DNA from 4 places in the Kocuria sp. APC 4018 genome. Region 1 is predicted to be linked to each of the others. Evidence: riboswitches for the same ligand, from Rfam matches in the RefSeq annotation. Region 1 holds a riboswitch; each other region holds the start of a gene.
What was found. A riboswitch is a leader RNA that binds a small molecule or an ion and turns the genes downstream of it on or off. The one in region 1 is predicted to bind thiamine pyrophosphate.
Positions count from the first base shown of each region.

Region 2: it holds a riboswitch for thiamine pyrophosphate, as region 1 does, so the genes downstream of both, QL985_RS05325 (bifunctional hydroxymethylpyrimidine kinase/phosphomethylpyrimidine kinase) here and QL985_RS10690 (NUDIX hydrolase) in region 1, are expected to answer to the same signal.
Region 3: it holds a riboswitch for thiamine pyrophosphate, as region 1 does, so the genes downstream of both, QL985_RS04345 (ECF transporter S component) here and QL985_RS10690 (NUDIX hydrolase) in region 1, are expected to answer to the same signal.
Region 4: it holds a riboswitch for thiamine pyrophosphate, as region 1 does, so the genes downstream of both, thiO (glycine oxidase ThiO) here and QL985_RS10690 (NUDIX hydrolase) in region 1, are expected to answer to the same signal.

Region 1 covers NZ_JASDCY010000070.1:8,123-13,614, forward strand. Annotated here, with positions in the region: gene QL985_RS10670 (class I SAM-dependent methyltransferase) at 1-113, opposite strand, end outside; gene QL985_RS10675 (thymidylate synthase) at 68-1,075, opposite strand; gene QL985_RS10680 (nucleoside 2-deoxyribosyltransferase) at 1,065-1,535, opposite strand; gene thiD (bifunctional hydroxymethylpyrimidine kinase/phosphomethylpyrimidine kinase) at 1,609-2,418, opposite strand; gene QL985_RS10690 (NUDIX hydrolase) at 2,415-2,885, opposite strand; TPP riboswitch at 2,920-3,036, opposite strand; gene QL985_RS12130 (SDR family NAD(P)-dependent oxidoreductase) at 3,119-3,541, opposite strand; partial or broken gene QL985_RS10695 (IS110 family transposase) at 3,770-4,591, opposite strand; partial or broken gene QL985_RS10700 (IS3 family transposase) at 4,660-5,492, shown strand, end outside.
Region 2 covers NZ_JASDCY010000019.1:4,502-9,993, reverse strand. Annotated here, with positions in the region: gene QL985_RS05330 (Rne/Rng family ribonuclease) at 1-1,644, shown strand, start outside; TPP riboswitch at 1,735-1,828, shown strand; gene QL985_RS05325 (bifunctional hydroxymethylpyrimidine kinase/phosphomethylpyrimidine kinase) at 1,816-3,504, shown strand; gene rplU (50S ribosomal protein L21) at 3,775-4,086, shown strand; gene rpmA (50S ribosomal protein L27) at 4,131-4,385, shown strand; gene obgE (GTPase ObgE) at 4,539-5,492, shown strand, end outside.
Region 3 covers NZ_JASDCY010000014.1:32,133-37,624, forward strand. Annotated here, with positions in the region: gene QL985_RS04320 (Na+/H+ antiporter subunit D) at 1-714, shown strand, start outside; gene QL985_RS04325 (Na+/H+ antiporter subunit E) at 711-1,358, shown strand; gene QL985_RS04330 (monovalent cation/H+ antiporter complex subunit F) at 1,355-1,624, shown strand; gene mnhG (monovalent cation/H(+) antiporter subunit G) at 1,621-1,986, shown strand; gene QL985_RS04340 (DUF4235 domain-containing protein) at 2,116-2,388, shown strand; TPP riboswitch at 2,556-2,662, shown strand; gene QL985_RS04345 (ECF transporter S component) at 2,719-3,342, shown strand; gene QL985_RS04350 (ATP-binding cassette domain-containing protein) at 3,339-4,937, shown strand; gene QL985_RS04355 (energy-coupling factor transporter transmembrane component T) at 4,934-5,492, shown strand, end outside.
Region 4 covers NZ_JASDCY010000018.1:4,682-10,173, forward strand. Annotated here, with positions in the region: gene QL985_RS05095 (PhzF family phenazine biosynthesis protein) at 1-637, shown strand, start outside; gene QL985_RS05100 (DUF393 domain-containing protein) at 634-1,053, shown strand; gene thiE (thiamine phosphate synthase) at 1,069-1,731, opposite strand; TPP riboswitch at 1,863-1,986, shown strand; gene thiO (glycine oxidase ThiO) at 1,977-3,248, shown strand; gene thiS (sulfur carrier protein ThiS) at 3,314-3,598, shown strand; gene QL985_RS05120 (thiazole synthase) at 3,601-4,578, shown strand; gene moeB (molybdopterin-synthase adenylyltransferase MoeB) at 4,575-5,492, shown strand, end outside.

The DNA.
Region 1 (5,492 bases):
CGGGTTTCGACATAGTCGTCGTAGGCATCGAACCCTGCTGATACTGCCGGAGTCGTCCATGATGTCGTCACTGCTGCACCGCCCTCACGCTCGCGTTTTCGATGCTGGGCCATCGATTCACGACCAGCTCCCGGTGGAGGGGGTGGAGGTCGCCGATCATCGATGGGTCGACTGGTCGCTGACATTGGATCTGCCGGTGGATCCAGAACAGGCGGACAATGTCGACCCACGCTTCTGGAAGGTCAGACGCCGCCAGTGCGCGGCCTGGGAGCCTGTCTGCACGGATCGACTGCTCCAAGTCCAATACCTGGTGCACCTGGTCCAGGCTCGCTCCCGAGGGTAGCCGTGGAAGTAGGGTGGCTTCCTCCACGATCGTCTGCTCATCGCCGTCGAGGAGGCTGCCCACCTTGGTGAGGTCTTTTTCGTAGATGTGGATCGAGCCGACATTGTGGATGTACACGCCCGGAGCCAGTCCCAGCATCGAGGCGAGGAATTCTTGGACGAACGTGAAGGAGAACGTGTCGTTGAGCAGTCCCATGTAAGCGTCATTGGCGCGCATGAACGCGACCATGTGCAAACGGTCGTCACGGCGCAATAGCTGGAGAGCTAGCGTGCAGGAGACGTCGATGTTGCGGCGGTAGATGTCTTCGGAGTCGTCAAAGATCTGCAGGACGGCACGTTTGCTCGCAGGGTCATCGTCGTTGAGGATGTTGACGATTCGTTCGATCGCGGTCTCGCCGCCGACGTCTCTGAGCAGTTTGGGACCATACCCCGTGCCCGGCAGGCTGAGACCGTCGGGACTGTACCGGCTCATCGAGGGCGCGTAGGTGCGGATGAAGTCGAGGTCGTTCTTCCCCGAGAGATACCACAGTGCTTCGGCGTAGTTGAAGATGATGTTCTGCCGACGCGACCGCGCCAAGCAATATCGCCGGGCGGGGTTGGTCAGGCGCGCGGTGAAGCCGATGATTTCGCGTTCGTCCTGCCCACGGGGACTGTTCTGGTATTCGAACCCGGTGTAGACCTGTCGCAGTGAATCCAGGTAGAGCGTGTGGAGGTCGGGATACTCAGGCTTCACTGACGACTCCTGCCTGCACGCGCTCGATCGTAGCGAGGATGCGTGGCGCGGTGGGCTGCTCGGGATCGATAGTCATCATCTCAACGTAGGCGACCGCTGGGAGGCCCCGGACGAGGAACGCGTACTCAGCTCCCTCTTCGAGGAGCAAGACCATGGGCTTCTTCCAGGCTGAGGCCCACCCGATCTCGATATGCGTGCCCGGGGACGCGGGTGCACCCGGGAACGCGACGAAGACATCACAGGCGGCGATCTCCCTGTAGTCGATGCTTGTGCACTCGCTGGGTTCCATGAACTCACGACCCCAGCCCTCTCTGCGGTGGGCGCAGTGCACATCCCACCCCTGGGCTTCGAAGAAGTCGATGATCGAGGTGTACTTGTCGATCTCGGCATCGCCCATCACATGGGTGTCGGCATCGACGAGAGCTTTGAACGGGCCTGCGAGAAACATCTTTCGCGTCATAGTCACGGCTCCTTTCATGAGTCGAAGTGGTTGGCCCCGAACGCGAGGAACGAGGCGGGGCTGTTCTACATCCCTACCCGCGCGGCCAGAACTGGTGGAAATGGTGCAAAGGACCATGCCCCTGGCCGACGTCGAGGCGACCGCTGGCAACCAGAGCGCCTTGCAGGTAGGTTTTCGCCTGGTCCACACTTTCGGGCACCGAGTGGCCGGGCAGCAGCGCAGTGATTGCCGAGGACAAGGTGCAACCGGTGCCGTGGTCGTTGAGGGTCTCGACCCGGGGAGACGAGTAGGTGGAGACCCCGTCGGGGCCGGCGAGGTAGTCGACACTGACCGTCTCGTTCGTGAGGTGCCCGCCTTTGAGCAGCGTCCACTGACAGCCCAGTCCACGCAACTGGGTGGCTTGGTCCTCCATCTGCCGCAGATTGGTGGCATCCTCGGTATCGAGGAGCACAGCGGCTTCGGGAAGATTCGGGGTGATGACCGTGGCCAGCGGCACGAGGGTGTCCCGGATGGCCGCCGCCGCATCGTCGTCCAGCAGCCTGTCGCCGCTCTTGGCGACCATCACCGGATCCAGGACCACGGTCTCGGCTTCGTGGTGGTGCAGGCGATCGGCGATGACTTCGGTGATGGCGGCGTTGGCGACCATACCGATCTTCACCGCGTCGACACGCACATCGTCGAACACCGCATCGATCTGCTCACCGACGAACGACGGATCAAGGGGCATGAACGAGCGCACACCGCGCGTGTTCTGCGCCACGACCGCGGTGATCACGGCCATGCCGTAGGTGCCAATCGCTGAGAAGGCTTTGAGATCGGCGTGGATGCCTGCCCCACCGGTGGGGTCGGTTCCTGCGATGGATAGGACGTTGGAGATCGTCATGAACACCCTTCCTTCTGCTGCTGTGCGGCGGCGTACCGAGCGACCTCCGCGACATCCTTGCTCAGGGTCACCCGGGCTTCATCGACTTCGTCGAGGGCGAACCAGCGCGCTTCGAGGGCATCGTCGCCAGCGTGGGGTTGCCCCGAGTGCCACCGGCAGAGCACGGCGACGAGCACGAAATGACTGTCCAACGGTCCGTTTTCGTCTTGGCTGAACGCGTCAACGGAGGTCAAGACACCGGTGGCCTTACCGATGATGCTGGTTTCTTCACGGAGTTCGCGTTCGGCGGCTCGGGTGATTGTTTCTTCGAATTCTATCTTCCCACCCGGGAAACCCCAGAATCCTGCATCGGGAGGGTTCGCACGTCGCACTAAAAGAACATGGTCGTCTTTGATGAGGACAGAAATGACCGCAGCCCTTGGGTACGCGTGAAATGAGGAAGTGTCAGGAACGACAGCATTAGACACTGTGACCTCCCATTGTGGAGGCCAGCGAGGGAAAGAAGCCCTGCTAGACCAGTCCCTTCGCCAGCATGATCCGGATCAGGTTCTAGGGTCACCACGCTGACAACGTCCAGTGGTATCTCAGCCCCTTGACGGAACACCCCTCGGTACGACCCGAGTCTACCAGAACGCCGTCACAGATACACCCGGCGCGGATAGGCCGCTGCCGGGGGCTGGTGTTGGGATCGCCTGCGCACCTATCCCAGTGATGTGTCCGTCGCCCTGCTCCCGCAGGACCGGCACCGCTGCCTGCATGAACCAGGGCGCGCCGAAGACGTTGGTGTCGAAGTTCGCCTTGGCCTCGTCGAAGTCGAGCTCTTCGATCGCTCCGGTGTAGCTGTAGCCCGCGTGCCGACTGCAATGTCAATCCGGCCGAAGCGCTCGCGCACCTCTGCGACGGCGGCAAACACGTCCTTCCGGCCCCTCACGTCCAGAGCACGCACGAACACACGCTCCCCGAACCGATCGGCGAGCTCCGCCAGGGGCTCCACTCCCCGCGCCGTCACCGCGACGCTGTCTCCTCGCTCCAGGGCAGTTTCTGCCCAGATCCTGCCGAGATCTCTGGACGCCCCCGTGATGAACCACACCTTCGCTACCAGGACCACTCTCCTTGACGACACTAATGACGCGACCGCGCCATCGTCCGCGACGTCGTCCAGGCCAACCTCACGATCGACATAGTTCGGGCCGCATTCATCCCCGTGCTGGTCTGGGGGGGGGTGCCCCTATGTTTTAAGTCAAGGGGAGCCGCCAGATTCTTCAAGAATATTCGGTAGGAGTCGAAAGGCAGGGATGATCGGTCTGGGAACCAGCTCCCGGACTGATCTGGTACTCCGCTACGGTTCGGTTCAGGCGGCGGTCGCCACCTCGGGTGTATGGAAGTAGGAGCCGTCGCGCAGCATCGCATACAGCACGTTGCAGCGCCTGCGCGCTAACGCGATCAGGGCTTGGTTGTGCTTCTTATGTTCGGCCCGTTTCTTGTCGTAATACGCCCTCGACAGCGGGTCTTTCAACGCCGCGAACGCGGATAGGAACAACGCTCGTTTGAGGATCTTGTTCCCCCGCCGGGACGAGTGATCTGCTCGGATCGAGGTTCCCGATCGCCATGTCACCGGTGCCAGTCCGGCATACGATGCGAGGTGTCCGGCTGATTCGAAGTCCTTACCCACGATCTCAGTCAGGATCCTCGCAGCAGTCCTGACGCCGACTGCCGGCATCGACGTCAGGAGTTCGAAAAGCGGATGCGCCTCGACCAATTCCTCGATGCGCACCAGTACCTCATCCCGCGACGATCGTGTCTGCGCCAACGACGCGGCCAGCTGGGGCAGGACGAGGCCGGCGGCGTCGGTACCTGATACCACCACCGTCTGCCCGTCGAGTGCGGTGAAGATCGCGGTCGCCCACCGCTTCCACGCCCGCGGTGCCTGCTTGCGCAGCAGCGTCTCGACTCGGTGCTTCCCGGCACGACGCAAGACTTTGGGCGTCGGGTACTTCGCCAATAGAGCCAGCATCGCCGGATGGTCCAGGTGCGGACCGATGACGGTCTCCAGTCCGGGGTGGATCTGAGTCAGCAGGCCCCGGATCCGATTCGACGTCGCCGTGGCCTGTTTCGTCAGGTCATCGTCATAGCCGCACAACATCGACAACTCGGCGACGTTCTCATCAGCAAGGGACTGCCGCACCGATAGGTGACATCTGATCTGGCTTGCCCGTTGGGCGGCCTGGAAGGACGTGCATCATGCCCGCTGCCTACCCCCAGGAGTTCCGTGAAGACGTCGTGCGAGTGGCCCGGTCCCGTGAGGACGGCGTCACCATCGCGCAGATCGCGAAGGACTTCGGCGTCCACGAGATGACGCTGCACAAATGGATCCGCCAAGCAGACATCGACGACGGCAATCGCCCCGGGAAGACCCGTGAGGACTCGACGGAACTGCGCGAGCTCCGCCGCCGGAACCGGTTGCTGGAGCAGGAGAACGAGGTCCTGCGTCGTGCTGCCGCCTACCTGTCCCAGGCGAACCTGCCGGGAAAAGGTGGTACCCGCTCGTGAGCGAGCTCGCCGCTGACAACATTCCCGTCGCGGTGTCCCTGCGGGTCTTGAAGCTCTCCCGTCAGCCCTACTATCGCTGGCGGCACCAGCAGGTCACCACAGCCGAGCTGACCGAGGCCTACCGAGCAAACGCACTGTTGGACGCCCACCGCGACGACCCCGAGTTCGGCTACCGGTTCCTCGTCAGTGAAGCCGCAGAGTCCGGCGAGGTGATGTGTGAGCGGACGGCGTGGAGGATCTGCCGGGACAACCAGTGGTGGTCCGTGTTCGGAAAGAAGCGCGGCAAGAACGGGAAGCGCCCTGGACCGCCCGTCCATGACGACCTTGTGAAGCGGGACTTCTCCGCCGATGACGTCAACGAGCTGTGGCTGACCGACATCACCGAGCACTGGACCGACGAGGGCAAGCTCTACCTCTGCGCGATCAAGGACGTGTTCTCCGGCCGGATCGTGGGCTACTCGATGAGCGACCGGATGAAGGCTTGTCTCGCGGTGAATGCCCTGGACAACGCGGTATCTCGACGC
Region 2 (5,492 bases), on a different contig from region 1:
GAGCAGGCGTGGGACAACATCGAGGCGTACGTGACCTACGTGGCCCCGGACCTGCTGGACCGGCTGCAGCGCTGGACGGAGGACGAGGACCTCTTCGAGCACATGCGCGTGGAGGAGCAGATCCAGAAGGCCCTGGAGCGCAAGGTGTTCCTGCCCTCCGGCGGCTCGCTCGTCATCGACCGCACCGAGGCCATGACCGTGGTGGACGTCAACACCGGCAAGTTCACCGGTTCCGGCGGCAACCTCGAGGAGACCGTCACCAAGAACAACCTCGAGGCCGCCGAGGAGATCGTGCGCCAGCTGCGGCTGCGGGACATCGGCGGGATCATCGTGGTGGACTTCATCGACATGGTCCTGGAGTCCAACCGCGACCTCGTGCTGCGCCGGCTCGTGGAGTGCCTGGGCCGTGACCGCACCAAGCACCAGGTGGCGGAGGTGACCTCCCTGGGTCTCGTGCAGATGACGCGCAAGCGCATGGGCACCGGCCTGCTCGAGGTCTTCTCGGAGCCGTGCGAGGAGTGCGCGGGCCGCGGCGTCGTGGTCCACGACCACCCCCTCAAGGGTCGCTCCACGGCCACCGCGCCGGACCACCGCGGCGGCAACCGCAACGAGCGCAAGCGCTCGCGGCAGAAGCAGAACCAGCCGCAGGACAAATCCCGGTCGAACAACCGGGGTGGCGCGGACGACCAGCAGCAGGCCCGGGACGAGGCCGCCCGCACGGCGTTCGCGAACATCGCGGCCGCCTCCTCCCATGAGGACGATGACGCGCAGGGCGGCTCCCGCGGCGGAGCCGAGCACAAGGACTCGACCGCCCAGCACACGGAGCACGGGAACCGGGGTCCGGAGCAGGCGTCCGAGCACGGTGCGGCGGACTCCGAGAGCGGGCGGCGTCGGAAGAAGCGTCGCGGCAAGCGCAGCCGCGGTCGTGGGAACCAGGGCGAGGACACCGCCACCGAGAACGGTGGGAACGGTGCCTCCGAGCCCCGCGGCGAGCACGCCGCGGGTGACGCCGGGTCCAGCCTGACGATCCACGGTGAGGTCATCGAGCTCCCGCAGGGGCAGAAGGACGAGCGCGCGGAGCAGGAGGCGCTCACCCTGGACTCGCTCTCCGCAGCCTTCTCGGCCGAGGACTCCGGTGAGGACGCGTCGCAGGACCGCACCGGGTCCGGTCGCGGCTCCGGACGGCGGGGCGGCGAGGGCTCGAAGGGCCGCGGGGGACGCTCCGCGGGCCAGCGCGGCCGGGGTCGCGGCAACGGCGCCGCGTCGTCCGACGCCGAGCAGACCCGGTCCGAGCAGCCCGAGGGCTCCGCGCCGGAGCGGGACGCCCAGAAGCAGTCGCCGTCCGAGGGCGGGGCTGGACAGCCGGACCCGTCCCGGCGCGCCACGACGGCACAGCCCGCCGCGTCCACCACGGACACCGCTCCTGCCAGGCGCCGCCGCGGTTCCCGCCGCGCCGTGGCTCCCACGGCCGCACCGGGTGCCGGGAGCGTGGAGACCCGTGAGTACCACGCCGCCGAGCGCTCGGCCACGCGGTTCACCGCCGCGGCCGCGCCCGTGGGCTCGGCCTCCTCGGACGGCCAGCCCACCATCGTGGGTGTGGGCGTGAGCGCCCGGGACATCACGATGACCCCCAAGGGGGACTGACGCCCCGCGCGGCCCTCCCGGGAGGACCGCGGGGGCCACCCACCACAGGAGCGCTCGGACTCGTCCGGGCGCTCCTGTGGCATGATCGGGACCACGTGCACGGGGTGCCGTACGGCGGCTGAGAACACACCCGTAGAACCTGATCTAGCTCGTACTAGCGAAGGGAATGTCGTGAACCCCACGCCTTCTGTCCCCGCCCCCCGCGTCCTCTCGATCGCCGGCACCGACCCCACGGGTGGTGCCGGGCACGCCGCGGACCTGAAGTCCATCGCCGCCATGGGCGGCTTCGGGCTGAGCGTGGTCACTGCGGTGGTCGCGCAGAACACGCAGGGCGTGGTGGCGGTCCACACCCCACCCGTGTCCGTGCTGCAGGCGCAGCTGGACGCCGTCGCGCAGGACGTGGAGCTGGATGCCGTGAAGGTCGGGATGCTCGGCTCGGTGGACGTCATCGAGACGGTGGGGGCGTGGCTCGCGGCCCACCGTGCGCCCGTGGTCGTGATCGACCCCGTCATGGTGGCCACCGCCGGGGGGCGTCTGCTCGCATCCGACGCCGAGGACGCGCTGCGCGGCATCCTGCACCACGCGGACCTGATCACCCCCAACCTGCCCGAGCTCGCCGTGCTCGCGGAGCGGCCCGTGGTCACCACGTGGGACGAGGCGCTCGAGCAGGGCCGGGCCGTGGCGGAGACCTTCGGCACGCGCGTGCTGGTCAAGGGCGGGCACCTGAGCGGGGAGTCCACCCCGGACGCCCTCGTGGTCCCGGGCCGGGCCGAGCCCGTGGCCCAGTACTCGGGGACGAGAGTGGCCACGCGCAACACACACGGGACCGGGTGCTCGCTGTCGTCTGCGGTGGCCACGGTCGTGGCGCGCACGGGGGACTGGGCACAGGGGATCGACACCGCCCGCCGCTGGCTGCGCGGTGCGCTGCGCGCGGCGGACTTCCTGCACGTGGGCCACGGCAACGGCCCGGTCCACCACTTCCACCACGTCCAGGACCTCGTCACGGACCCCGCCTTCGTGGCGGCGGCGTGCGGGGAGGACGACGACGCCGCTCCCGCAGCCTCCCCGGGGCACGGCGCCGCTCCCGCTGTCACCCCGGCACACGGTGCTGCGGTGGCCGGACACACAGCGCAGGCCGCGGCGGGGGACGTGTCCGCGCCTGGTGACGCGGCGGCGTCGTGCGGGGGCACCGAGGATCCCGGCACACGCTTCACCGACGAGCTCTGGGAGGCGAGCGCGCCGATCCGCGAGCAGATCGCGGTCCTGCCCTTCGTGGTGGGGCTGGGGGACGGCACGCTGGAGCGGGACGAGTTCGAGCGCTACCTGGACCAGGACATGCAGTACCTGGACGCCTACTCGCGGGCCCTCGCGCTGCTCGCGGCGGCGGCTCCCGAGGAGGGCACCCGGGGGTTCTTCGCCACGGCGTCGGCCGCCGTGGTCACGGGGGAGTCCGCACTGCACCGCGCGCGGCTGGACGGGCGCGCCCCGCAACAGCCCTCCGGGACCACGAGCGCGTACGCGGACTTCCTGCTCGCCCGCACGGGGCAGGACGGGTTCGCGGTGGGTGCCGCCGCGGTCCTGCCGTGCTACTGGCTCTACGCGCACGTGGGGGCGGAGCTCACGGAGCGGGCGCGCCGCACGGGGCTGCAGGGGCACCCGTTCGCGGACTGGCTCGAGACCTACGACGACCCGCAGTTCCACGCCGCCACGGAGGTGGCCTGTGCCGCCGTGGACCGTGCCGCCGAGCAGGCGGACACTGCCACGCGCGAGGCCATGCGCCGCGCCTTCCTGCGCGCGTGCCACCTGGAGCTCGAGTTCTTCGCGCAGACCTCGGCCGCCACCGCACGCCAGGAGGGCTGATCCCGCACGGCGGAGAGCCCGCGAGTGGCGTGACTTCCGGGGATCGGGTAGTCTGGACTGTCGGTGCCGGACACCGGTGTGCGCATAGTCGTTTTCATGCGCCCGGACACGGCACACTCGGGTGAACTTCCTGTTCTCGGTGCGACAGCCACGCAGAGAGCGGGTCGGTCACAGACCACCGCGGCGTGATGTCTCGACATTCGCAGTCCGGCAGGAGCCCACCCGACCTTTACACGCAGTCCATAGATGTCGAGAGAAGTGAGTTCCCAAGTGGTGTACGCGATTGTCCGCGCAGGCGGCCGCCAGGAGAAGGTTTCCGTTGGAGACCTCGTGACCCTTGACCGCGTCGCTGGCGAGGCAGGCAGCACCGTAGAGCTTCCTGCGCTGCTGCTGGTCGATGGGGACAAGGTCACCTCCGACTCCAAGACCCTGGCCGACGTCAAGGTCACGGCCGAGATCATCGAGAACCTGCGCGGTCCCAAGATCTCGATCATGAAGTACAAGAACAAGACCGGCTACAAGAAGCGCCAGGGCTTCCGTGCTGAGCTGACCACGGTCAAGATCACCGGCATCGACGCCTGATTTCCCGGTCCCCCATACATTTCCAACGAAGGTAGGCACACACCATGGCACACAAGAAGGGTGCGAGCTCTACTCGCAACGGCCGTGACTCCAACGCCCAGTACCTGGGTGTCAAGCGCTTCGGCGGCCAGTCCGTCAACGCCGGCGAGATCATCGTCCGCCAGCGTGGAACCCACTTCCACCCGGGCCTGAACATGGGCCGCGGCAAGGACGACACCCTGTTCGCCCTGGCCGCCGGTGTCGTCGAGTTCGGCACCCGTCGTGGCCGCCGCGTGGTCAACATCCAGACCGCCGAGTAGTCAGTTCTTCCGGACCCCAGGGTCCACCCGCCGTCACCGCAGCGTGACGGCGACCACTGGAGGGTGGGCGCGTCACGCGCTCACCCTCTAGTCTTTTCAGGACAGCCCCGTCTCCCCGCCCCGCGCGGGGGACCCCAGAATCCGAGGAGCCACGTGGCCAGTTTTGTTGATCGAGTCATCGTCCACGCCACGGGCGGCAACGGCGGCCACGGCTGCGTCTCCGTCAAGCGCGAGAAGTTCAAGCCGCTCGGCGGCCCGGACGGCGGCAACGGCGGGGACGGCGGCTCCGTGATCCTGCGGGTGGACGGGCAGTCCACCACCCTGCTGGGCTTCCACCACGCCCCGCACCAGAAGGCGCCCAACGGGGAGCCCGGCAAGGGGGACATGCGCCACGGCTTCAAGGGCCAGGACCTCGTGCTCTCCGTGCCGGACGGCACCGTGGTCAAGGACCGCGAGGGCAACGTGCTCGCGGACCTGCTGGGGGAGGGCAGCGAGTACGTGCTGGCCTCCGGCGGCATGGGCGGACGTGGCAACGCGGCGCTCGCGTCTCCCAAGCGCAAGGCTCCCGGTTTCGCGCTGCTCGGCACCCCGGGCGAGGAGCAGGAGGTGGAGCTGGAGCTGAAGTCCATTGCGGACATCGCGCTCGTGGGCTTCCCCTCCGCCGGCAAGTCCAGCCTGATCGCCGCGATGAGTGCCGCGCGGCCCAAGATCGCCGACTACCCCTTCACCACGCTGGTCCCCAACCTGGGTGTGGTCCAGGCCGGCGACACGCGCTTCACCGTGGCGGACGTTCCCGGTCTGATCCCGGGCGCGTCCGAGGGCAAGGGACTCGGCCTGGAGTTCCTGCGCCACGTGGAGCGCTGCGCCGCCCTGGTGCACGTGATCGACTGCGCCACCCTGGAACCGGGCCGCGACCCGATGAGCGACCTCGACGCGCTGGAGGCGGAGCTCGCCCACTACGCGCAGGACATCGAGGACGACGACCCGTCCTCCATTCCTCTCACGGAGCGGCCCCGCCTGGTGGTGCTCAACAAGGTGGACGTGCCCGAGGCCCGGGAGCTCGCGGACTTCGTGCGCACCGAGCTCGAGGAGCGCGGCTACCCGGTG
Region 3 (5,492 bases), on a different contig from region 1:
CTCATCAGCCACATCGGCTACATGATCTTCGGGATCGCCGTGGGCACGCCCCAGGCCCTGGCGGCCGTGGTCTACTACATCGCCCACCACATCGTGATCCAGACGAGCCTGTTCCTGGTGGCCGGGCTGATCGAGCGCCGCGGCGGGTCCACCAACGTGGACCGCCTCGCGGGGATGCTGCGGATCTCGCCGCTGCTGGGCGTGCTGTACCTGATCCCTGCGCTGAACCTGGGCGGGATCCCGCCGTTCTCGGGTTTCCTGGGCAAGGTGGGGCTGCTCGAGGCGGGCATCGCGAGCGGCACCTGGCTGGACTACCTGCTGGTGGGTGTGTCCGTGCTCGTCTCGCTGCTCACGCTGCTGGCGCTGATCCGCGTGTGGAACCGCGTGTTCCTGCGCCGCGTGGAGGACGCCGAGTACCCGGATCCCGTGCTGCGGGCCACCACGGCCCAGGGGCACCGCCCGCTCAACTCGCGCGTGGTGACCGGCAACCCGGGCAGCGTGCTGTCCGGCGGCTCCGAGGTGGTCCTGCTGCCCCGGACCATGGTGGGAGCCACTACCGCTCTCGTGGTGGTGGGGGTGGCGCTCACGGTCTTCGCGGGTCCGCTGTTCGACCTCGCGGGCAGCGCCGCGGACAACCTGGTGCACCCGGACCGCTACATCGACGCCGTGCTGGCCCCCGTGGGCGAGGGCGGCGTGAGCGAGGAGGCACCATGAGTACGTCCGCCGTCCGTCGCCAGGCCCGCAACTCCCTGCGGGCCGAGCTGCCGCTGATCCTGTGGCTCGTGGTGGTGTGGGGAGCTCTGTGGGGGGACTGGAGCCCCGGCAACCTGGTCTTCGGGCTGCTGCTGGCCCTGCTGGTCACGCGCACCCTGGTGCTGCCCCCGGTGCGGCTGTCCGGGCGCTTCAACGTGGTGCACTTCGTGCTGTTCGTGGTCACGTTCGTGTGGCAGGTGGCCAAGGCGAGCATCCACGTGTTCCGAGTGGCGCTGGTGCAGGGACCGCGCGTGCACAACGCCGTGCTGCGGGTGCCGCTGCGGCAGAACAACGATCTGCTGATGACCGCCGTGGGGCACACCATGGCGCTGATCCCCGGGTCACTGGTGGTCGAGGTGGACCGGGGGAACGGGATCCTCTACTTCCACGTCCTGGACATCGCCACGCCGGAGCAGGCCGAGGCGTTCCGGCGCTCGGTGCTGGACACCGAGGCCGCCTGGATCCGCATCATGGGCTCGCGGGAGGACCTGGCGCTGCTGCCGGTCAAGGGTGACCCCGACCGCACGGAGGCCACGGGCGCCGTCGAGTCCCCCACCGAAGACATGGACGAGGCCGGGAGCGGGCCCGGAGAGGAGCGGTCATGACCCTGTCCGACGTCGCCGTGTGGGTGTGCGGTGTGATCCTCGCGCTCGCGGCCGCGGGCACCATCTACCGCCTGGCCAAGGGGCCGTCCCTGCTGGACCGGGTGATCGCCACGGACGTCCTCCTGGCCATCGTGGGCGCCGCTCTGGCCGTGGAGATGGTGTACCACCGCCACACGGACAACCTGGTGCTGCTCGTGATCGTCTCCCTCGTGGGGTTCCTGGGCTCGGTCACGGTGGCGCGCAACGTGGGGCTGGACCGCTCATGAACTGGCACACGGTGACGGACGTCGCGGCAGTGGTGTGCCTGGTCGCGGGGACGTTCATGTCGCTCGCGGCCGCGGTGGGCCTCGTGCGCTTCCCCGATCTGCTCTCCCGCATGCATGCGGGCACCAAGCCCCAGGTCTTCGGGCTGCTCCTGCTGCTCACCGCCCTCGCGCTCGCCAGCGGGGAGCCCCGGATGATCCCCCTGCTGGTCCTCGCGTGGATCTTCCAGCTGCTCACGGTCCCGGTCTCCGCGCACATGGTGGGCCGTGCGGCCTACCGTTCCAAGCACCTGCACGAGGAGAACCTCGTGGCGGACGAGCTGCGTGACGTGGTGGCCCGCGCCGGTGAGGACCGGCCCGACTGACGACACACGCGGTGGCGCCACCCGGGCAGGTGACACCACCCCGGCTCACGGGTTCGTATGCTGGGGTGGGAGTACGACGCCGCCGGCCACCACGCGCCGGCGGCACTTTCGAGAACTGAGGAGAATCCCATGAACAAGGCGATGGACATTTTCGGCACGGTGGCCTCCCTGGGCGGCGTGGCCATGGCCAACAAGGCTCTGACCGTGGCGTGGAAGCAGGTCACGGGCAACGAGCCCCCCGCCAAGAACCCGGACGAGGACGAGGCCTGGCGCGACATCATCATCTGGGCCATGATCACCGGTGTGGTGGGCACGGTCATCAAGGTGGGCATTGCCCGCCAGGTGTCCAAGATGCAGTCCGACGACAACGACTCCTCGAAGTCCTCGCAGGCCGAGATCTGAGTCCTGCTCCCGCGGCACTCCCGCCGGCGAGGCCACGCGCTTGGCGCGTCCTCACGGCGGGACTCCGCGGGACCGGGGTGCGGTGCACGGCCCGCACCCCGCACCACAGCGGTCGGCCGGGGCGCCTCGAGCACCCCGGCCGACCGCCGTGGTGGTCTAGACTGGTGGCTCAACGACAGGGGAGCGCCACCGAGGCGCTGAGAGTGCGCGCGAGCGCAGACCCTCGAACCTGATCCGGTTCATACCGGCGCTAGGGAGTCGAGCATCTCAAGAGCCCGTCCGCGGTGCGCGGGGGCTCTTCCCCTCCTGGAACCTTCAGGAGGAGTTCTCATGACGCAGCTCAGCAGCACCCCCACTGGAACCGCACGGGGTACCGCCCGCACGCAGTCCTGGCGGGTCGTGGACATCGTGGTGGCGGCGGTCCTCGCCGCGGCGTGCGCGGTGATCTTCTGGATGTGGTCCAACCTGCTGTACCCCGTGGTCTCCACGGCCGCGGTGGCGTATCCGCCCTCGGCGGGGCTCATCTCGGGCGGCTGGCTCGTGGCGGGCACCCTGGGCGCGCTCATCATCCGCAAGCCCGGCGCGGCCCTGTTCTGCGAGCTGCTCGCGGCGGTGCTGGAGGGCTTCCTGGGAACCCACTTCGGGTGGACCGTGGTGATCTCCGGTCTCGTCCAGGGTCTCGGAGTGGAGCTCGTGTTCCTCCTGACGGGCTACCGCCGCTTCGGCCTGGCCGTGGCCACCGCGGCCGGTGCGCTCTCCGGACTGTTCCTCGGGGCGAGCGAGGACATCATGTACAACTATGAGTGGGCCCTGGACCAGAAGGTCGTCTACGCCGCGCTCACCACCCTCTCCGGTGCGGTGATCGCCGGTGCCCTGATGTGGCTCGTGGTGCGCGCGCTGCAGGCCACCGGGGTGCTGGGGGCCCTGGCCTCCGGCGCCACGCGCCGTCGATGACGGAACCGGCGGGGTCAGCGCCCACGGGTGCGGCCGTGCGGCTGGAGCGGTTCGGGTGGCACTATCCCGGCCGTCAGGATCCGAGCCTCCGTGACGTCACCGCCGTGCTCGAACCCGGGGAGCGCGTGCTGCTGCTGGGGCCGTCCGGCGCCGGGAAGTCCACGCTGCTGCAGGCCCTCGCGGGGGTGGAACAGGATCCGGACGGGCAGTCCCGCTCCGGCGGGCTGAGCGTGGACGGCGTGGACCCACGGGAGGCGCGCGGGGCCGTGGGCTTCATGCACCAGGACCCCGAGACCCAGGTGATCCTCTCCCGCGTGGGGGACGACGTCGCGTTCGGGCTGGAGAACATCTCGGTGCCCCCCGAGCAGATCTGGCCCCGCGTGGACGAGGCGCTCGCGCGGGTGGGGCTGACGCTGCCCCTCGCGCACTCCACCACGGCCCTGTCCGGCGGGCAGAAGCAGCGCCTCGCGCTCGCGGGAGTCATGGCCATGCGACCCCGGCTGCTGCTGCTGGACGAGCCCACCGCGAGCGTGGACCAGGAGGGCGCGGAGCAGCTGTGCCGGGCTGTCTCCGAGGCGGTGTTGCGGGACGGCATCACGCTCGTGGTCGTGGAGCACCGGGTGGCCCTGTGGGAACCCGTGGTGGACCGGGTGATCGTGCTGGACGAGCACGGCCGGGTGGCCTTCGACGGTCCCACCCGCGAGACCCTCCACGACGCCCGCCACCTGCTCCAGGAGCAGGGCACGTGGGTGCCCGGCTGGGTTCCGACCACGCGCGCACCCGCCCCGGCGGACACCCGCGGCCCGGACGCCGGGGAGGTGCTGCTGAGCGCCCGGGACCTCGCCGTCTCCCGCGTGCAGCCGACGCGGCGCGAGATCGCCCGCAGGCGGCGTCGTGCCCGGAAGGCCTGGCGGCGCGGCACGGACGCGGCTGTGGACCCCCTGGACGGCTGGGACGCGCCCGTGGCCGCCGAGGGCATCAGCCTGGACGTCCGCGCGGGCCGTGCGCTCGCCGTGACCGGCGTGAACGGGGCGGGCAAGTCCACCCTGGCGCTGACGCTGGCGGGTCTGCTCGTGCCCGTGCGCGGCACGGTGCGGGCCTCCGCGGCGCTCGCGGACGGCGCGCCGCAGGACCCCTCGCTGTGGGATGGCGGGGAGCTGATCCCGCGCGTGGGCACGGTCTTCCAGCACCCCGAGCACCAGTTCCTGCGTCCCACCGTGCGCGCCGAGCTCGAGTTCGGACCGCGTCAGCTGCTGCGCCGCGCCGGAGCCTCGAAGGACGAGCTGCCGGAGCACGACGCCGCCCGGGTGGAGGACCTGCTGCGTCGCCTGCGCCTCGAGGACCTCGCGGACGCCAACCCGTTCACGCTGTCCGGTGGTCAGAAGCGCCGGTTGTCGGTGGCCACCGTGCTCGCGGCGGCCCCGCGCGTGCTGATCCTGGACGAACCCACGTTCGGCCAGGACGCCCAGACCTGGAGGGAGCTCGTGGACCTGCTCGTGGCGGAGATGGACCGGGGCACGGCGGTGGTCGCCGTGACCCACGACCGCGACCTCGTGGCGGCGCTGGAGGCGCAGGACGTGAGGCTCGGCTCATGAGCACGCCCGTGGCGCCGTCCATGTTCGGTCCCCGCACGGGGCTGCTGTCCCGCGCCAACCCGGTGGTCAAGCTGCTGGGGGCGCTGCTGATCACGCTCGTGATCGTGGTGAGCGCGGACCCCGTGACCAACGCCGTGGCCCTCGCGGGGCAGCTCGTGCTCCTCGCGGGGGTGGGGCTCGGCCCGTGGCGGCTGCTGCGGCTGCTGTGGCCCCTCGCGGTGGCCGCGCTGATCAGCGGCTGGGGCACCGCGATGCTCTCGCCCGCGGGCGGCACGGTCCTCGTGGAGGTCGGCTGGCTCACGATCACCACCGGGTCCCTGGCCGCGGGCGGCGCGATCGCCCTGCGCGGACTCGCGATCGCCCTGCCCGGGATCACCGTGCTGCTGACCACCGACCCCACGGATCTCGCGGACGGGCTCGCCCAGACCCTCAGACTGCCGGCGCGGTTCGTGCTCGCGGCGCTCGCGGCCATGCGGCTGGTCGAGGTCATGGTCACCGAGTGGAGCGTGCTCGCATCCGCCCGCCGGGCACGCGGCGCGGGGGGCCGGAGCGGCC
Region 4 (5,492 bases), on a different contig from region 1:
CCGCGAGCTGCCGTTCGCGGGCCACCCCACCCTGGGCTCGGCCCGCGCGTGGCTCGCGGCGGGAAACACGCCGCGCGGTGACGTCATCGTCCAGGAGTGCGCCACGGGCCTGGTCCGCGTCCACACGTCCAACGACGACGCCGCCCTCGCCTTCGAGGCCCCGCCCACCCTCCGCTCGGGGGACCTCGCACCGAACGTGCTGGAGCCGATCACCACCGGGCTGGGCCTGCACCCGGACCAGGTGGTGGCGCACCAGTGGGTGGACAACGGACCGGGGTGGGCCGCGCTGCTGCTCAGCTCCGCGGACGAGGTGCTCGCACTGGAACCCACCTTCGCCGCACTCGGTGCGCACAAGGTGGGAGTGCTCGGCCCCGCCCCCGACAGCGCGGAGCACCGCTTCGAGGTGCGCGCGTTCGTGCCCGGGGCCACCGGGTACGAGGACCCCGTGACCGGCAGCCTCAACGCGGGTCTCGCGCAGTGGCTCGTGCGGACCGGCCGCGCCCCGCAGGACTACACCGCACGTCAGGGCACCCGGATGGGTCGTCGAGGGCTGGTCCGCGTGAGCGCGGATGCGACGGGTGCCGTGCGCGTGGGTGGGCACTGCACGGTGTGCGTCTCGGGGAGCGTGGTCCTGTGAGCACCCGGCTGCACGTGGTCTTCGACGGCCGGTGCGGTTTCTGCACCCGCGCGGTGGGCTGGGTGGAACACCTGGACCGCCACGGACGGATCGAGCTGCACGCGTGGCAGCACCCGGGCGTGCCGGAGCGCTTCGGCCTGACCCCGCAGCAGTGCGACGCCTCGGTCTGGGCGGTCCCCGCCGGGCCCGGGGACCCGCAGGGCGACGGCGGGCTCGCGGTGAGCGGTGCCCGAGCAGTTGCGAGCATCCTTGACACAGCCCTGGGCACACGCTTCTTCGGCGCGCTCTACGGGCTGCCGCTGGTGGCCCGCACCCAGGAGGCCGTCTACCGCTGGGTGGCCGCTCACCGAGGACGCTTTCCGGGCGTCACCCCGTGGTGCGAGCAGCATCCCGGGCAGTGCGGTGCCGTTCGCTGACCGGCGCCTCCCCCGTCAGGCGGGCAGCGCGTCCCGGAGTTCGCGCGCGGCGGCGGTGACATCGGTGGCCTCGGTGACCGCCCGCACCACCACGATGCGCGAGGCCCCGGTGCCGAGCACGGCGGGGAGCCGGGCGGCGTCGACACCCCCGATCGCGAAGAACGGCGTGTCCCCGGCGTGCTCCGCGGCGTAGCGGGGCAGCTCCAGGCCCACCGCGGCCCGTCCCGGTTTGGTGGGGGTCTCCCAGACCGGTCCGGTGCAGAAGTAGTCGAGCCCGGGATCCGCGAGCGCGGCATCCACCTGGGCGGGCGAGTGGCACGAGCGGCCGAGCACCACGTCAGGACCCAGCACCGTGCGGGCCTGCTGCGTGGTGAGATCCCCCTGGCCCACGTGGAACACGTCCGCGCCGGTCAGCAGGGCCACGTCCGCGCGGTCGTTCACCGCAAAGAGCTTGCCGTGCTCACGGGCAACCTCAGCGAGCACCCCGATGGCCTCGATCTCCGCGGCCGCCTCGAGCGTCTTGTCCCGCAGCTGGATGATGTCCGTCCCGCCCGCGTATGCGGCGTGCAGGAACTCCCGCAGGTCACCGCGTTCCCGTCGTGCGGTCACGCACACGTAGAGCCGCGTGTCCCGCAGCTTCTCGCGGCGTCGTCGTCCCTGGTCCTCGATCTGTGCCATGCCGCCATCGTGGCACGAACCGGCACAGGGCGCGCGGCGAGCGATCTGCTCCCCGCGAATTCCCCGGGGACGGGGGCCACGGGGAGGACTAGACTGGCGGCGTCGTCCGGCCGCCCTGCATCGTGCCGCCCGACGAGTTCCACGGGAGCCCGCACCCGTCCGCACGGACCACCGCAGCGGGCTGAGAGGGCGTGAGCCGCCGACCGGTCACCTGACGCGGATCATGCCGCCGGAGGGAGGAAGAGATGCCCGAGAACACGCCCGCCCACGTGGTGGTGGCCGGGGCCGGTCTGATCGGCCTGGCCACAGCGCTCGAACTGCGACGCCGCGGGGTTGCCGTCACCGTGGCCGACCCCCAGCCCGCGTGGGGCGCCACACGTGCCGCGGCGGGGATGCTGGCACCCGTCGCGGAGACCCAGTACGGCCAGGAGCGGCTCTACCCCCTGATGCGCGCGTCCGCCGAGGAGTACCCCGGCTTCGTGGAGCGGGTGGCCGCGGCCACGGGACTCGCCACGGGATACCGCACGGAGGAGACGCTGGTGGTCGCCGCCGACGCCGCGGACGCCCGGTCCCTCTCCGACCTCGCCTCCCACCAGATCGCCTCGGGCATGGACGTGGAGGAGATCTCCACGCGCGAGGCCCGCTCCATGGAACCCGCGCTCGCCCCCAGGCTCGGGGGTGCCGTGCGCATCGTCTCCGACCGTCAGGTGGACCCGCGGATGCTGGCCGCCGCCATGGTCGAGGCCCTCAACGCACCGCACGCCGAGACGCTCGCGGGCGCCGCGGATGCCGGCCCGGTCACCTGGCTGACCCACCGGGTGGAGTCGGTGCAGGTGCCCCGCAAGGGCCCCCGCAGGGTGGAGGGTGTGCTCCTGGACAACGGCGAACGGATCCCCGCGGACGCGGTGGTGGTGGCCTCGGGGCTCACGGCCAACACCATGGGCGGGCTGCCCGAGGACCTGGAGCTGCGGCTGCGACCCGTGTTCGGTGACATCCTGCGGCTGCGCGTCCCCGACTCCGTGCTGGGACCCGGTGAGGAGCACCTGCTGACCCGCACGGTGCGCGCCCAGGTCATGGGCCGCCCGGTCTACATGGTCCCGCGCGTGGACCGCACACTGGTGGTCGGTGCCACCAACCGCGAGGACGGCCGGGAGTCGGTGCTGGCCGGAGGCGTCCACCAGCTCCTGCGGGACGCCCGCGCGGTGGTTCCCGCGATCGACGACTGCGACGTCCTGGAGATGATGGCCCGGGCCCGCCCGGGCACCCCGGACGACCTCCCCTACCTCGGAACCACCTCCGTGGCCGGGCTGGTGATCAGCACCGGGCACTTCCGCCACGGCATCCTGCTGACCCCCGTGGCCTCCCGTCTCGCGGCGGAACTCGTGACCGGGGTTCTGGATCCCGAGGTGGACCACCAGCGGGACGTGGAGTTCCTCGCCGCCACGGATCCGGGGCGCCACTCCCGCCCGAACGACGACCTGCACGACACCACCGACTTCTCGGGAGGACTCGCATGAGCGCCCCTGCACCGCACACACCAGAGGCCGGCGCCGAGCCCGGTTCTCCGGACCCCGGGCGACCGGTGCCCGCCACTGGCGAGCCCCACGCGCCGCGGCAGGACGTCGGTCCGGGCACCGCGAGCATCAACGGCTCCCCGGTGGAGGTCCACGAGGGGTTCACCCTCACCGATGCGGTGGCACAGCTGACAGGCCGGGAGATCACGCCGCAGGGCACCGCCGCGGACGGGCACCCCCTGGGGATCGCCGTGGCCGTGGACGACACCGTGGTCCCCCGCTCCCTGTGGGCCACCACCTCCGTGGCACCGGGGCAGTCCGTGGAGGTCGTCACCGCGGTGCAGGGAGGCTGAGCATGACGGACAAGGATCTGGGCACAGCGCCGCTGACGGTGGCCGGGGTGGAGCTGACCTCACGGCTCATCATGGGCACCGGCGGTCTCACGGACCTCGCCATGCTCGAGCGCGCCCTGCTGGCCTCCGGCACCGAGCTGACCACGGTGGCCCTGCGTCGCTTCTCCCCCGGCCCGTCGCGGCCGGGTGCCGCCTCCGTTCCCGGTGGCTCCGGAGCGGGGGTGGACGGAGGCGGCCCGCGCGGAACGGGAGCCACCGGTGGGACGGGTGCGGCGGCGTCGTCGTCGGGGGCCCCGCAGGACAGCCTGTACGGAATCCTGCGCCGCCACGGCATCCGGGTGCTGCCGAACACCGCCGGGTGCTACACGGCCCGGGACGCGCTGCTGACCGCAGAGCTCGGACGCGAAGCGCTGGAGACGGACTGGGTCAAGCTGGAGATCATCTCCGACGAGGACACCCTGCTGCCGGACGGCGTGGAGCTGCTGGACGCCACCGAGAAGCTCGTGCGGCGCGGCTTCAAGGTTTTCGCGTACACGTCCGACGACCCCGTGCTCGCGCTGCGCCTCGAGGACGCCGGGGCCAGCGCCGTGATGCCCCTGGGTGCGCCGATCGGCACGGGACTAGGCGTCCTGAACCCCCACAACATCGAGCTGATCGCCTCGCGTGCCGGCGTGCCCGTGGTGCTGGACGCCGGCATCGGCACGGCGTCCGAGGCGGCGCTGGCCATGGAGCTCGGGTGCGACGCCGTGCTGCTCGCCTCTGCGGTGACCCGCGCCCAGGACCCGGTGGCCATGGCCCACGCCATGAAGCACGCCGTGCAGGCTGGTCTGCTCGCGCGCGGCGCGGGACGGATCGCACGTCGCACCCACGCTCTGGCGTCCTCGCCCATGGCCGGGCGGATCGGCGCGGGCGAGGACGCTCCCCGCGGGGACTGGCCCGCCCGGTCCGTGGCCGAGGCCGCGGGGGACGTCACCCGATGAGTGCTCCCTCCCCGTTCGACCCCCTGGTGGAACCGGCCGCAGATCTCACCCGCGAGGAGCTCGAACGGTACTCGCGCCACCTCACGCTCACGCAGTTCGGCCCGGAGGGACAGCGTCGGCTCAAGAACGCGCGCGTGCTCGTGGTCGGCGCCGGCGGCCTGGGCGCACCCGCACTGCAGTACCTTGCGGCCGCCGGTGTGGGAACCCTGGGCGTCGTGGACGACGACGTCGTGTCCGTCTCCAACCTGCAGCGCCAGGTGATCCACACTGTGGGGGACGTGGGACGGCCCAAGGTGGACTCCGCCGCGGACGCCGTAGCCCGTCTCAACCCGCTGGTCACCGTGCGGACCCACGACACCCGGCTCAGCACCGAGAACGCCCTGGAGATCCTCGGGCAGTACGACCTGGTGCTGGACGGCGCGGACAACTTCGCCACGCGCTACCTCGTGGCGGACGCCGCCGAGCTCACCGGCATCCCCGTGGTGTGGGGCTCCATCCTGCGCTTCGACGGCCAGGTCTCGGTGTTCTGGGCGGGCCACGGACCGGTGTACCGGGACCTCTACCCCGAGGCTCCCCCGGCGGGCTCCGTGCCCTCGTGCGCGGAGGGCGGGGTGCTGGGCGTGCTGCCCGCGACCATCGGCTCCGTGATGGCCACCGAGGCCCTGAAACTCCTCACCGGCCTGGGCACGCCCCTCGTGGGCCGGGTCCTCGTCCACAACGCGCTCGCCCAGACGTGGCGCACCCTCACCGTCCTGCCGGACCCGGAGCGCAAGCCCGTCACCGACCTCTCGCAAGTCTTCGTGGCGTGCGGCCTTCCCTCCCCCGGCGACGGCGCGGCGGACCGCGGGGACGTCTCGCCCGCTGCCCCCGAGGCCGGGGTGGGCACCCCGCCGGCCGGACCGAGCGCCGTCGAG